DNA from 2 places in the Mycobacterium sp. BMJ-28 genome. Region 1 is predicted to be linked to the other one. Evidence: predicted binding sites of a transcription regulator. Region 1 holds the regulator's gene; the other holds the start of a gene.
The links. Region 1 encodes LexA, which represses DNA repair genes until DNA is damaged. Its sites were predicted from a motif close to CGAACANNTGTTCG; they were not measured.

Region 1 (7,453 bases):
TACGAGAGCGTGGGCGGCCCCACCGGCGATCTCGGCTTCCCGACGGCCAGTGAGACCGACGGCGGGCTGGCCCCGGCCAGCCGCTTCGTGCCCTTCGCGGCCGCGGACAAGCCCGTCATCTTCTGGACCCCGGACTTCGGCGCCGTGATCGTCCGCGGCGCGATGAATGCCGCGTGGGACAAACTCGGCGGTGCCACCGGCGAGCTCGGCGCGCCCAAGGGGGATCAGACCCAGAGCGGCAGCGTCATCACCCAGCAGTTCAACGGCGGCAGCATCTCCTGGGATGAGGACGCCGACAAGTTCACCACCGAGCCGGCGAACCTGCAGTCGCAGCTGGCCGGGCTCGAGGTGCCGGGTGCCGATGCACCGAAGGCTCCCGCCGCAGAGCCCGCCGGTGGCAGTGGCGGCAAGTGGTACACCTGGAGTTGGTGGTGGCTGCTGGGCCTCATCCCGCTGCTGGCGCTGATCGGGCTGATCGCGGTGGCGGTGTTGCGCAACAGGCGTTCCGGCGATGAGCATTTCGATGCCGATCATTACGGTGACGAGGGCTACCAGTCCGAATTTCACGGCGGATACGGCGGCGGCTTCGATGGCCGGGCGGAATCACACGAGCCCGACGACTACGAGCACAGCCCGGCGGCATACGGCCAGGAGCCGGGCGGGTACTCACCGCAGAGTCCGTGGGCCGTGTCGGCGCCCCGGGCTGATGACCGGGACGATGACGATGACGACGCCGATGAAGTCGAGGAGCTGGCCGAACCGGCCGGGCACGATTTCCCGGAGTTCGACGCCGACGCCGACTCGGTGGACACGGCGCCCACCCGGATCCAGTCCGACGAGGCGGAGCACGCCGAGGAAGCCGGCCCCGATGACGATGCCGGACCCGACGCTGCGGCACCCCTCGCGGCGGACCTGCCGTCGATACCCCGGTCCACGTACGAACCGGACTTCCCCAGCGGCCGGCACGCGGCGATCCAGATAGAGGAGCCCGACCCGGCACGCACCTCGATGCGCCTGGCCGGCAGCGACCCGTACCGCGCGCCCGACGGATACGGGGTCAAAGCGGATACCGGTACCGGGCAATACTGGACGCCGGGCACGCCGGGCTATGACCAGGCGCGAGCCGAGATCTGGTTCGTGAGTGAGGAATTCGCGGTGACGAACGGGTTCGTCCGAGCCGACTGAGTGCGGTCGGTCAGATCTTGCGGATGACGGTCACGACCTTGCCCAGCACGACCGCGTCGTTGCCTGGGATCGGGTCGAACACCGGGTTGTGCGGCATCAGCCACACCTGTCCGCGGGTGCGCTTGAACGTCTTGACGGTGGCTTCGCCGTCGATCATCGCCGCGACGATATCGCCGTTGTCGGCAACGTTCTGCTGACGGATGACCACCCAGTCCCCGTCGCAGATCGCGGCGTCGATCATGGATTCGCCCACCACCTTCAGCAGGAACAGCGACCCCTCACCGACGAGCTCGCGGGGCAGCGGGAACACGTCTTCCACGGCCTCCTCGGCCAGGATCGGCCCGCCCGCGGCGATGCGTCCCAGCACCGGCACGAAGGTCGGTTCTGGCAGCGCGTCGGAGCCCGTGACATCGGTGCTCACGACCGGCGTCACCATATCGTCGGAGCCGCGGACATCCACCGCGCGCGGCCGGTTGGGATCGCGCCGCAGGTAGCCCTTCTTCTCCAGCGTGCGTAGCTGATGGGCGACCGATGACGTCGAGGTCAGCCCGACCGCATCGCCGATTTCGCGGATACTCGGCGGATAGCCGCGGGTGGTGACCGACGCGCGGATGACCTCAAGAATGGTGCGCTGCCGCTCGGTGAGTCCCGAACGCGCCTCTGGGGTGCCGATGCTGTCGCTCATGGCGCCGAATCTAGTCGTCCCGCACACATTAATCAAACATGTGTTCGAGGCGTGTCGCGTGGGCCGGACTTGTCGGTGGGTGCGTTTATCGTTTGCAACAGTTCGATCACGTGTTCTATCCATCGAACAGATGATCGACTATCTTCGAACACAAGAGCGAACGATTGGCAGCCTCACCCGGCGAAAGGCAGGACAATGACCATTCTGGACACCCGATTCGGTACCGAGTTCGACAGTGCGTTCGACGCGGCGTTCGAAACCGAGTTCGACACCGGTTCCGGCTCCAGGTCCGTGTCGAGGTCCGGAGCCCGGGCCGCAGGCCGCGCCCAGGTGGCGGTCCGGCGCCCGGCCGCGGCCGAGGTGTGGCCGCTGCCCCGGGATGTGGTGGTCCGCCGCCGCCGCCCGCAGGTCCGCCGGCCCGGCGGCACGCCGATGTCGCATCGCGGTACCGGTGTGCTGATGTCTCGCGCCTCGCACCGCCGTCGTCCCATCACGCCCGTCACCACCGTGGTGCTCGCCCTGATCGCGGCCGCGATCACGGTGTGGCTGGGTCTGGTCGCCCAGGTGGGCGGCGGGGTCGACGAGACCGCGGTGCAGGTGCCCACCCGGCTGTCGGTCGTGCAGGTCGAAGCGGGGGAGACGCTGGCGCACGTGGCAGAGCGGGTGGCGCCCGACGCCCCGGTCAATTCGGTGATGGACCGCATCAAGGAACTCAACAAGCTCGAGTCCAGCGCAGTGCTGGCCGGTCAAACGCTCATCGCCCCGATCGGCTGATCGGTGAGCGGCCACGGACGGCTTCGGTTGGTGCAGGTACGCTCGGAGACGTTCGAAGTGGTCGACATGCGGCGCGGCGAAGGAGCGGTGATGCACTGTCCTTTCTGCCGCCATCCCGATTCGCGTGTGGTGGACTCCCGTGAGACGGACGAAGGCCAGGCCATCAGGCGCCGCCGATCATGCCCGGAATGCGGTCGCCGGTTCACCACCGTGGAGACGGCCGTGCTGGCCGTCGTGAAGCGCAGCGGGGTCACCGAGCCGTTCAGTCGCGAGAAGGTCATCAAAGGTGTCCGCCGGGCCTGTCAGGGCCGTGCGGTCGACGACGACGCGCTCAACCTGTTGGCGCAGCAGGTCGAAGACGCCGTGCGCGCCGCGGGCTCACCCGAGATACCCAGCCATGAAGTCGGGCTGGCCATCCTGGGGCCGCTGCGCGAACTCGACGAGGTCGCCTATCTCCGATTCGCATCCGTGTACCGGTCGTTCAGTTCGGCCGAGGATTTCGAGCGCGAGATCGAGGCACTGCGCGCCCATCGCGTGACCAGTACCGGCTGAACCTCAGTCCAGCCGCGTGTTGCCGTCACGGGCTACGCGTCCGGCCACTTTCACCCAGCCCTGCGCATCCCACCAGGTGCGGATCTGCGAGCCCCTGCCCTGTGTGATGTGTAGATTCCGGCTCAGATATTCGGTCATCCGCACCGCCGCCGCGCCGGTTGCCTCGTCCTCGGTGATCCCGAGGTGTGGCGCGAACATCCGGGATCGCAGCTCCCCGGCCTCGGCATCGCTCCATGCCCACACGTAATGCCCGGAGTCGCCGGTGTAGTCGGTCGGGTCGGCGTCGAGCACGTCGGTCACCGAATCGAGGTCATAGATCGCGAATTGTGGTGCCCACTCGGCGCGCGCGCTGATCGCGGTGAGGCTCACGTCGTCGGCCGGGTACTCGACCTGCACCACGCCGGCGGGTACCTGCAGCGTCCGCACCGGGATGCCGCGTTCACGCAGCCACCATGCCGCACCCACGGTCGGATGCCCCGCGAACGGCATCTCGGTGGTGGGGGTGAAGATATGGGCGCTCGCGGTGCTCGCTCCCGGTTCCGGAACGTCCACGAAAATCGTTTCGCTGTAGCCCAATTCGGCGGCCACCCGGAGCCTGTCGGCTGGTGCGACGGTCGCGGCGTCAACCACGCCGAGCGGATTACCGAATTCGCCTTCGGTATTGGTGAACACTCGCAGCACGCTCACATCGACGGCCATGGTGTCGATGGTAAACGTGGCCGACGGGGTGAGCCGACGTCAGGTGGCGCTTCGTTCGTCGCCGCCGATTGCATCGAGCACCGCGACCCTGGTGTCCAGCGAGCCGCTGATCGCCTTCTCGCTGATGCCCGCGCGCAGCAGGTTCCGTAACAGTTCCTGGTCATACGGTGCCGGCTGGGTGGAGTCGATGAACCGTTCGACAACCTGGACGAAGCGGTCGGGGTCCTCGCGGAATGGGAAATGACCGGCGCCGTCGAAGATCTCGAGTTGTGCACCGGGCATCGCGGAATGGGCCAGATGAGCGTGGCTGACCGGGATGACCGAGTCCTGCTTACCCCAAACAAGTTGAACGGGAACCGATTCCGTCAAATAACATCGGTCGAGCATGGTCACCACCTGCCCGCGCCAGTCCACCACCGCGCGCAGCGTCCGGCCGAACGCTGCCGACGCAGTGGGCTCGGGCAGGTCGTTGAGCAGTCGCAATACCTCGGGCAGGTCACGCCCCACCCCGGTGGACCCGATCAGTGAACCGCCGATACGACCGGCGACCTGCAGCGCAGGCAGCACCATGGGCAACCGCAGCAATGCCAGCGCCTCGCTGCCCATCGGCAGCGAGGCGATCCGCAGCGCGATGTTGACATCCTTGGTGACGCCGCCGGCGCCCACCAGCACCAGGCGGTCCACCAGCTGGGGGAATTGATAGGCGAACTGCATGGCCACCCCGCCGCCCAGGGAATGGCCGATGACGGTGACGTGGTCGATGTCCAAGACCGACAACAGGTCACGCATGCCGTTGGCGTAGGCGGCCACCGAGTAGTCCGCGCGCGGCTTGTCGGACTGGCCGTGGCCGAGCAGGTCGGGAGCGATGACGGTGAACCGCTGGGCCAGTGCGGTCTGCACGGTGTGCCAGGTCGTCGAGTTGTCACCGATCCCGTGGATCAACAGGATCGCCGGCCCGGATCCGCAGATCCGGAACGCACGACGATAGCCGTGAATTGTGCGGAACTGCAGCGTCGGCGTGATCTGCCGCACCGTACGCAGCTTCGGTTTCCGTTCGGTCATCTCCGCCCAATCGGCTATGTGTCGTCTCCGTTGTTGTCCTCGGCCTGCTGGGCCAGGAAACGCTCGAACTCTGCGCCCAGTTCGTCACCGCTGGGCAGATCTTCGTCGCGGGCTAACAACGACCGGTTTTCCTGAGCCGCGACGAATGCATCGTACTGTCGCTCCAGGGCGGTCACCACCTGAGCGACTTCGTCGCTGGATGACACCTGCTCGTTGATCTTGGTGTGCACCTCAGCGGCGGCTTCGCCCAGGGCAGTCAACGGGATCTGCAGAGCGGCACTGCGCGCCACCTCTGCCAACAGCGTCTCGGCTGCGGGCGGGTAGGGCGTTTGCGCCAGGTAATGCGGCACATGCACGGTGAAGCCCATGGCGTCGTGGCCGTGCTGGCCCATCCGGAACTCCAGCAGGTTCGACACGCTGGCCGGCACCTGCACCTCCCCGACCCAGGGGGTGTACTCGCTGATCAGGTCCTTGTTGGTGGAGTGCGCGGTCAGTGTCACCGGCCGGGTGTGCGGCACCGCCATCGGGATGGTGCCCAATCCGATGACCTGACGCACGCCGAGGCGCTCGGCCAGCAACCGCACCGCCGTGATGAACCGCTCCCAACGTAGATCCGGCTCCATGCCGGCCAGCAGCAGGAACGGCGTGCCCGCGGTGTCGCGCAGGGCGTACAGGTTGAGTTCGGGCTGCTCGTAGCCGGTGAAGTGATCGGTCTTGAACGTCATCAACGGGCGTCGGGACCGGTAGTCCAGCAGCTCATCGACGGCGAACGAGGCCACCAGCTCGGTGTCGAGCGTGTCCTTCAGGTGCTGGGCCGCCAGCTTGACGGCGTGGCCGGCATCCGAGAACCCCTCCAGCGCATGGATCAGCACCGGACCACGCCCGTCCGAGGCGGACAACTGGGGAGCCGGGAATTCCAGCTCGTACATGCCGGTCTGCTCGGGCTGATAGCGCGGATCTGGTGTGCTTGACGAATCGACCATGTGCTTCACCTCCTCTTCACCTAAGTGTCTCGCAGTTTGTCGTCTGGCCGGCGTGCGGCCCCGGCTTCCGTGCCAACGTCCGACGGCCCGTCCGCCTTCCCAGCGCTTTCACCAGGTTTCTCGGGCAGGATTCATGTCGTGCGAATGACGGTACGGGTAACGGCGGTGGTGGCGCTGGTCGGCGCGCTGGCCGCCGGTTGTGCCGCCGTGCCCCAGATCCGTCGCAGCACACCGGTCGCGGCCAGTACCCCCGAAGCCGCCCCCGTCAGCCCCGACCGCCGCATCGGCGCGCTCTTCGTCGGCGGCGGCGACCTGCACGCGTGCACCGCGGCGGTACTCGATGCGCCGTCCGGGGATTTGATCCTCACCGCCGCGCACTGCCTCGACGGTGGCCCGGACGCACAGTTCGCGGCCGGATTCGCCGGGGCGGCGGCGGCTGGAGATCTGTGGCATGTCGACGCCATCTACCTGGATCCACGGTGGAGTGCGGACCAGAACCCGCGCGCTGACTTCGCGATCGCCCGGGTCAGCCGGGACGGCGGTGGGTCACTGGCCGCCTCGGTCGGTGGTGGACTTCGGCTGGGCACCGCGCCGGCACCGGGCACCGACGTCGCGATCACCGGTTATCCGATGGGGGTGGGCGGCGGCCCGATCGGCTGTCACGCCCCGACCAGCACCACCAAGGCCGGATTTCCGCTGCTGCGCTGTGGCGGCCTGGTGGACGGCACCAGTGGTTCGCCATGGTTGGTCGGCACCACCATCACCGGCCTGACGGGCGGACTCGACGGTGGCGGATGTGCCGAAAATCTTTCTTACTCACCACCTTTCGATCAGGCGGCGGAAGATCTGCTGGCCAGGGCCGAGGCTCAGGGCCCGGGGGACCAGGCTCCGGACTCCTCGGTGGTGGACTGCTAACGCTTGAACTGGCTCAACGCGCGCAGCTTGTTCATCACGTCCAGCGCCGCCACCTTGTACGCCTCGGAGAACGTCGGGTAGTTGAAGACCGCGTCGACGAGATATTCGACGGTGCCGCCGCAACCCATCACGGCCTGGCCGATGTGCACCAGCTCGGTGGCGGCGGTGCCGAAGATGTGGACACCGAGGATCTTCAGATCCTCGGTCGACACCAGCAGCTTGAGCATGCCGTACGAGTCGCCGGCGATCTGACCCCGGGCAAGTTCGCGGTAGCGCGACACCCCGACCTCGTAGGGGATGGAGTCCTTGGTCAGATCCACCTCGGTGGCACCGACATAGGACACCTCGGGAATCGAGTAGATGCCGATCGGCTGCAGGTCCATCATGCCCTTGGTGGGCTCGCCGAACGCGTGGTAGGCGGCCAGCCGGCCCTGCTCCATCGACGTGGCGGCCAGTGCCGGGAAGCCGATGACGTCGCCGACGGCGTAGATGTGCTCGACCTTGGTGGCGAAGTTGTCGTCGACGAAGATGCGGCCGCGGGCATCGGCCTCCAGGCCGGCGTTGGCCAGGTCCAGATGATCGGTCTGGCCCTGGCGTC
Region 2 (7,453 bases), 800 kb from region 1:
GCTGCCGGAGTGGGCTGGAGTGGTCCGGCGTTCATCCACGCGGTGCGCGATCTGGACACCGCCAACCGCAACGACCGGGAGGCGAACTTCGGCGCGCTGCTGACGTCGGACTGGCAGCCGAAGTTCACCGCCGGAGTGCTCGCCCGATAAACGGGCCGGCGCCGGTGAGGTGCAGAACACACCGTGGCTCGTCGCTACCCTCAACGACCGTGAGTGACGAACGGGCCTACCAGAGTCAGCGAACGACGGGAGCGGTCACGGGTGAGTGACCACCTCTTCATCGTGACGGTGACGTATTCGCCCGGACCCCACCTGGACCGGTTCCTGGCGTCGCTGGCGCATGCCACCGAGCGTCCGGTCACGGTGGTGATGGCCGACAACGGATCCACCGACGGTTCCCCCGAGGAAGCCGTGCAGCGCTATCCGAATGTGCGGCTCTTCCACACCGGCTCGAATCTGGGCTACGGCACCGCGGTCAACCGTGCCGTCGCCGAATTCGTCACCGACGGCGACTGGGTGGTGGTGGCCAACCCCGATGTGCAGTGGGGGCCCAACAGCATCGACGAGCTCCTGGAAGCCGCCCAGCGGTGGCCCGCCGCCGGTGCACTGGGGCCGCTGATCCGGGATCCCGACGGCACCGTGTATCCGTCGGCACGGCATCAGCCCAGCCTCATCCGCGGCGGCATGCACGCCGTCGTCGGCCCGCTGTGGAAGACCAACCCGTGGACCGCGGCGTACCGCCAGGAACGCCTGACGCCGAGCGAGCGTCCGGTGGGCTGGCTGTCCGGATCATGTCTGTTGTTGCGCCGCAAGGCTTTTGCCGAGATCGGCGGATTCGACGAGCGTTATTTCATGTATATGGAGGACGTCGACCTGGGGGACCGGCTGGCTGCGGACGGCTGGCAGAACGTCTACGTGCCGACGGCCGAGATCGTGCACGACAAGGGGCACGCGGCCGGACGAGATCCGGCGAAGAACTTGGCCGCGCATCACCGCAGCACCTACACTTTCCTCGCTGATCGGCATCCCGGCTGGTGGCAGGCACCTCTGCGATGGACCATAAGGGCGGCCCTGGCGGCCCGGGCCGGACTCGTGGTCGGGAACTCCCGGCGCAAACAGGCGAAAGGACGGCTCTAGGCATGGTGAAACCGTCAGAAGTAGATGCCGTCATCCTGGTCGGTGGGCAGGGCACCCGGCTGCGCCCGCTCACCCTCTCGGCGCCCAAGCCGATGCTGCCGACCGCCGGACTTCCGTTTCTGACCCACATGCTGTCGCGGATCGCCGCGGCCGGTATCGAACACGTCGTGCTGGGCACCTCGTACAAGGCCGAGGTGTTCGAGGCCGAGTTCGGGGACGGCTCCAAGCTGGGCCTGCACATCGAGTACGTGGTGGAGGAGCAGGCCCTGGGCACCGGCGGCGGTATCGCCAACGTGGCCTCCAAGCTGCGCCATGACACCGCGCTGGTCTTCAACGGTGACGTGCTCTCCGGGGCGGATCTCGGCGCGCTGCTGGCCTGCCACGACGAACATCAGGCCGACGTCACGCTGCACCTGGTGCGGGTCAGCGACCCGCGGGCGTTCGGGTGCGTGCCCACCGACGCCGACGGCCGGGTGACCGCCTTCCTGGAGAAGACCGAGGATCCACCGACCGACCAGATCAACGCGGGATGCTACGTGTTCCGGCGCGAGCTCATCGACGCGCTGCCCAAGGGCCGGGCCGTCTCGGTGGAACGGGAGATCTTCCCGGGCCTGCTCGCCGACGGGCGCAAGGTGTGTGGGTACGTCGACAACTCCTACTGGCGCGATATGGGCACGCCGGATGACTTCGTGCGCGGGTCGGCCGACCTGGTCCGCGGAATCGCGCCATCGCCCGCGCTGAACGGGCAGGGCGGTGAGCGCCTGGTGCACGACGGCGCGGCTGTCGCGCCGGGTGCGTTGCTGATCGGCGGCACCGTGGTGGGCCGTGGTGCCGAGATCGGGGCCGGGGCGCGGCTGGACGGTGCGGTGATCTTCGACGGTGTCCGGGTGGATGCCGGCGCGGTGATCGAACGTTCCATCATCGGGTTCGGCGCCAGGATCGGGCCGCGCGCGCTGATCCGGGACGGTGTGATCGGCGACGGCGCCGATATCGGTGCGCGGTGCGAGCTGCTGCGCGGTGCCCGGGTATGGCCGGGCGTGACCATCCCCGACGGCGGGATCCGCTACTCCACCGACGTCTGAGTCCAGCGGCTCGCCGCCGAACCCGATTGGCGGCTCGCCGCCGTGCTGGATTAGCGGCTCGCCGCCGTCGCCAGCGCGGTCAGGGCCGGGTCGTCACCGGGCAACGCATCCAGCGGCCACCATCGCAGGTCCAGCGACTCGTCGCTGCGCACCATCTCCGCGCCGGCCGGGGCGTGGGCGACGAACTGCAGGTCCAGATGTCGGGTGGGCAGGCCCAGCGAGCAGGTCAGCGGGTGCACGTGGATTGCCGCCAGATCCGGCCCCAGGCGCAGGTCGGGGATGCCGGATTCCTCGGTGGCCTCCCGCAGCGCGGCGGCGGTGATATCGGCGTCCTGTGCCTCGCAGTGTCCGCCCAACTGCAGCCACCGCCCGACCCGCGGGTGCAGTGTCAGCAGGGCCTGGGTGCCGGTGTGGTCGAGCAGCAGTGCCGAGGCCGTGATGTGGCCGGGCTCGCACGATCGCATGCAGGCATCCGGCCGGGCCAGCACGAAGGCCAGCACCGCCTCCCGGAGCGCGTCCTGGGCGGGATCGGGTGCGTGCCAGTGGGTCAACGTGTGCACCACCGATGCGTGCAGCGTCATCTGATGACCAGCAGATCGTCGGTGGTGGCCGGACCGCGCGGTGTCAGCGGCTCGGGTGGATAACCGATTGCGATGGCGCCCAAGGGTTCCCAGTCGGGGGGCAGGTCGAGTTCGGTCCGCACGGTATCGGCGGCGAAAATGGTGGAGCCGATCCAGCAGCTGCCGATCTCCCTGGCCGCCAACGCGACCAGCAGCCCCTGCACCGCCGCCCCCGCGGCGACGGTGAACATGGTGTGCTCGGCCGCGGTGCGCGCCGGGTCCGGGTAGACATGTGCGCCGTCGGGAACCATGAAGGGGATGACGATTTCCGGCGCGTCATAAAGGATCTGGCCGCGACCCACCCGGCGTGCCACGTCCTCGGCGGAGCGGCCGTCGGCGCGCAGGTCGGCTTCCCAGCGGCTTCTCATCGCATCGAGCAGCCTTGCCCGCGTGGCAGGTTCACGCAGCCAGACGAACCGGACCGGGCGGGTGTGGTGCGGAGCGGGGGCGGTCAGCGCCTCGGCCACCGCGGCCCCGATCAGCGCAGGATCGACCGGGTCGGGCCGGAATTGCCGGATGGAGCGACGCAGCAGCTGTGCCTGGGTGCGGCCCAGTTCGATGGCCTCGGCGGTGCCGAGCCAGAACAGATCGTCCTCGCCGTTGCGGACCAGGGTTCGGCCACCTGAGCCGTTGTCGTGCAAGGTCAGTCCGCGGACCACCGCCACCGGGATGCCGGTGAGCTTGCCCTTCACCAGATCGGCGGCCGCGGCCAGTTCGTCGGCCACCGCGATCTCGGTCACCACCAGTTCGTTGCCGAAACTGTCGCGGCTGCCGCCGTATCCATGTAGCACGGTCAGTCCGGCGGCCCCGATCGCCACGTCGGTCTGGCCGTTGCGCCAGGCCCGGCCCATGGTGTCGGTCACCACGACGCCGACCCGGACCCCGAGACGCTGCGCCAGTCCGTCACGCAGTGCCGTCGCGCTGCGGTCCGGATCCACCGGCAGCAGTGCCAATTCGGCCCCGTCGACATTGGAACCGTCCACTCCGGCGGCGGCCTGGATGAGACCGAAGGCGTTCTCGGTGATCAGGGTTCGGCCCTTGCGGGCCAGTACCCGCACCGCCTCCTCATCGATCAGCTTGCGGCGCAGCGCGTCCCGCTGCTCCGGATCGCTGGGCGCGGCGACGATGCGCCCTTCGGCCTTGGACAGCACCTTGCTGGTGACCACCACGACGTCGTCATCGCGCAACCAGTCGGCGGTCGTGGCGATGGCCGCGGCGACGTCGTCCCCGGGCCGAAACTCGCCGAGGCCGAGCACCGGGATGATCTCGATGGCCGTCGACGTGCCGTGGTCGGTGCTCGATACGTCACTCACAGGCTCAGGCCCGCCAACCGGATTCCGGCGCGCACCATCTCGGCGGTGGTGGCCGGGTCCGTCATCAGCAGTGGCGCCTGTTGCACCTTCACCCCATCGACGACGGCCTCGTCGCCCTGGTCGATCAGCCAGCCATCCAGGATGCCGGTTGCGCTGCGCGCTCCGAAGTGATCAGCCACACCTTGTGAGGAGGATTCCACGCCGATCACCTTGAGACATTCGTCGGCCATGCCGCGCAAAGGTTTTCCGGCGATGATGGGGGAGTAGCCGATCACCGGTGCCGGCGTCGAGCGCAGCGCGCCGCGGATGCCGGGGACGGCCAGGATGGTGCCGATGCTGACCACCGGGTTGGACGGGGCCAGCAGCACGACGTCTGCGCCGGCGATGGCGTCCTGCACTCCCGGTGCGGCCGTTGCCTTGTCCGACCCGACGAACGCGAAGCTGTGGGTGGGGATCTGGGCGCGGTAACGCACCCACCATTCCTGGAAGTGAATGGCCCGGCGCTCGCCTTCGGGATCGGTGACCACGACGTGGGTTTCGCTGCGGTCGTCGGTGACGGGCAGCAGCCGTGCGCCGGGCGACCATCGGGCGCACAGCGCCTCGGTCACCTGGGACAGTGGATACCCGGCGCGCAGCATCTGGGTACGCACCAGATGGGTGGCCAGGTCGCGGTCGCCGAGGCCGAACCAGTCGGGCGCGACACCGTAGGCGGCGAGTTCCTCCTTGGCGTGCCAGGTTTCGTTTCGGTGGCCCCACCCGCGTTCCGGGTCGATGCCGCCGCCGAGGGTGTACATACACGTGTCGAGGTCGGGACATATGCGCACGCCGAACATCCAGGCGTCGTCGCCGACGTTGACCACGGCTGTCAGCTCGTGTTCGGCGGGGTCGGTGGAAGACGCGGCATCCGGGCTGATTTGGCTGGCAAACTGACCCAGTCCCAGCAGATGCTGCACGCCGAGCAGGAACCGGGCGCCACCCACGCCGCCGACCAAAACGGTGACCTTCACACCTCAAGACCCTAGGCCAGCCGGCCCCTGTGGCCGACATCGCGGCGGGTGTGGTGAACACGCCGGTGCGGTGACACGCCGGATTTATGTCACGAGATGGTATGAAAATGCGTTCCAGCGCTTGACCCTGGCAGCTAACAAGTGTCTAATCACATCAGTGTCATTTCGCGGTTGCACCCCGGTTCCGGTGTCGCAGACCAAGATTCGATCACCTGTTCGAACGTGTTCGACAGTGACCGCTTCGGGGATGGCCATACACCACAATAGTGATGGCGGGACTGGAGCTCCATAGAGCTCCGTAATGGGGACTATTAATCAGGTGAGGAGGCGGAACATGTCTTTTGAGCAGGTCGATTTCGACCGCGTGCTCCGGTTCGACAACCGGTTGCCCGATTCAGTGGACAGCGAACCGCACACCACAATCGATTCGGTGCCGTTCGAAGCGCCCGGGCGACCGCAGTTGAGTTTGGTGCCGGACCGAATGGACTTCGATGCGGTCGCGGCCGACGAAGACGACGATCAGTGGCAGGAGCGTGCCCTGTGCGCGCAAACCGACCCTGAGGCGTTCTTCCCGGAGAAGGGCGGCTCGACCCGGGAGGCCAAGCGCATCTGCCTGGGCTGCGAGGTGCGTGATCGCTGCCTGGAGTACGCACTGGCCAACGACGAGCGGTTCGGCATCTGGGGTGGTTTGTCGGAACGCGAGAGACGCCGCCTCAAGCGCGGCATCATCTAGACAGAACGGCTCGGCCTCACGGCTGAGCCGTTCTGCGTAGTGCGGCTATTCGTCGTCCATCGATGGATCGATGACCGACGGCTCGACCCCCAGATAGGTGGCCACCTGCGCCACCAGCACTTCGTGCAGTAGATCGGACAGGTCGTCGCGGTCTTTGGTGCGGCGTTCGATCGGCTTGCGGAACAACACAATTCGCGCGCGCGTGGAGTTTCCGCGCACATCGACGCCGGCCGGGATCAGGCGCGCCAGGGCGATGGGGCCGTCGGCGACCACTTCCGGCGGCCATTGCACGCTCTCGGGATCCTTCGGTGCGATCCGGGGAATCTCGTCCACCGCCACGTCGAGGTTGACCACCCGGTCATGCCAGCGGCGCTCGATCGGTTCGTAGGCTTCCAGCACCGCCATGTCGAATCGTTCGGCGCGGCTGCGCCAGCCCGGCACGGTCCGCGGGAGTAAAGGCCCCCGCATTCCGCGGCCGCGGCGTGATCCGCGATGGTTGCGCTGCGCCACGTGACAGATGGTAACGGTTGGAGATCGGCGCTCGTCGCACTGCGCGTGTCCGTGTGCCCGGGACGTTTCCGCACGATAATCTTCGCAACGTGAATGTTCCCCGTCGCTGCTGCCGGCCCGGGTGCCCGCATTACGCCGTGGCGACGCTGACGTTTGTCTACGCGGACTCGACAGCGGTCGTCGGACCACTGGCGACGGTGTCTGAGCCGCACTCGTGGGATCTGTGTGTGGTGCACGCCGGACGTATCACCGCCCCGCGCGGCTGGGAGCTGGTCCGCCACGCCGGGCCGCTGCCCGCGCATCCCGACGAGGACGATCTGGTCGCGCTCGCCGACGCCGTGCGTGAACGCAATGACGGTCTTCCCGCCATGGTCAACGGGATGACGGCCGGTTTCTCGGACCCGTCGACCGGTGTTCCCGGCGGGGCGCTGATCGCGCCACCGCTGCGCCGCCCGGAATCCAACGGGCGCCGTCGCGGGCATTTGCGGGTGCTGCCGGACCCGCCGGACACCGGCGCGGAATAGAACATCCGGGGCAAGTCCACCTGTGCGGTGGGACCTCCGGCGGTGGAATACGTGAGCTACTAGGCTGGCTGCCAGTCACCATTCCCAATCCCGGTCGATCCAGAGAGCGAGGACAGCCATGCCTCGGCCCGCCGCTGCCGTCAATGCCGTGATCAAGGCCTACGACGTCCGTGGGCTGGTGGGTGAGCAGATCGATGAGGCGTTCGTCCGCGATGTCGGCGGCGCTTTCGCCCGCCTGGTGCGCGACGAGGCATCCGGCGGGGAGCGCAGCGACCCGGGGCATGGATCGGGGGCGACCCAGGTGGTCATCGGCCACGACATGCGCAGCAGTTCGCCGTCGCTGTCGGAGGCCTTCGCCGAAGGTGTCATCGCGCAGGGCCTGGACGTGGTCCGGATCGGACTGGCCTCCACAGATCAGCTGTACTTCGCGTCGGGAATGCTGGATTGCCCCGGCGCCATGTTCACCGCCAGCCATAACCCGGCGGCCTACAACGGCATCAAGCTGTGCCGGGCCGGGGCCAAGCCGG

Region 2: cofD (2-phospho-L-lactate transferase) is a predicted target of LexA. The motif match lies at 5,365-5,378, and genes of this name have one in related genera.

The regions. Positions count from the first base shown of each region.
Region 1 is NZ_CM136783.1:3,926,810-3,934,262, reverse strand. Features, by position in the region: gene ACXPWS_RS19520 (LGFP repeat-containing protein) at 1-1,185, shown strand, start outside; gene lexA (transcriptional repressor LexA) at 1,196-1,870, opposite strand; gene ACXPWS_RS19510 (LysM peptidoglycan-binding domain-containing protein) at 2,066-2,644, shown strand; gene nrdR (transcriptional regulator NrdR) at 2,735-3,196, shown strand; gene ACXPWS_RS19500 (PhzF family phenazine biosynthesis protein) at 3,200-3,895, opposite strand; gene ACXPWS_RS19495 (alpha/beta fold hydrolase) at 3,935-4,957, opposite strand; gene ACXPWS_RS19490 (proteasome assembly chaperone family protein) at 4,972-5,940, opposite strand; gene ACXPWS_RS19485 (trypsin-like serine peptidase) at 6,085-6,855, shown strand; gene sthA (Si-specific NAD(P)(+) transhydrogenase) at 6,852-7,453, opposite strand, start outside.
Region 2 is NZ_CM136783.1:4,725,492-4,732,944, reverse strand. Features, by position in the region: gene ACXPWS_RS23505 (glycoside hydrolase 5 family protein) at 1-150, shown strand, start outside; gene ACXPWS_RS23500 (glycosyltransferase family 2 protein) at 262-1,137, shown strand; gene manB (mannose-1-phosphate guanylyltransferase) at 1,140-2,219, shown strand; gene ACXPWS_RS23490 (NUDIX hydrolase) at 2,270-2,800, opposite strand; gene ACXPWS_RS23485 (coenzyme F420-0:L-glutamate ligase) at 2,797-4,152, opposite strand; gene cofD (2-phospho-L-lactate transferase) at 4,149-5,159, opposite strand; gene ACXPWS_RS23475 (WhiB family transcriptional regulator) at 5,641-5,892, shown strand; gene ACXPWS_RS23470 (metallopeptidase family protein) at 5,938-6,360, opposite strand; gene ACXPWS_RS23465 (DUF3499 domain-containing protein) at 6,492-6,926, shown strand; gene ACXPWS_RS23460 (phosphomannomutase/phosphoglucomutase) at 7,045-7,453, shown strand, end outside.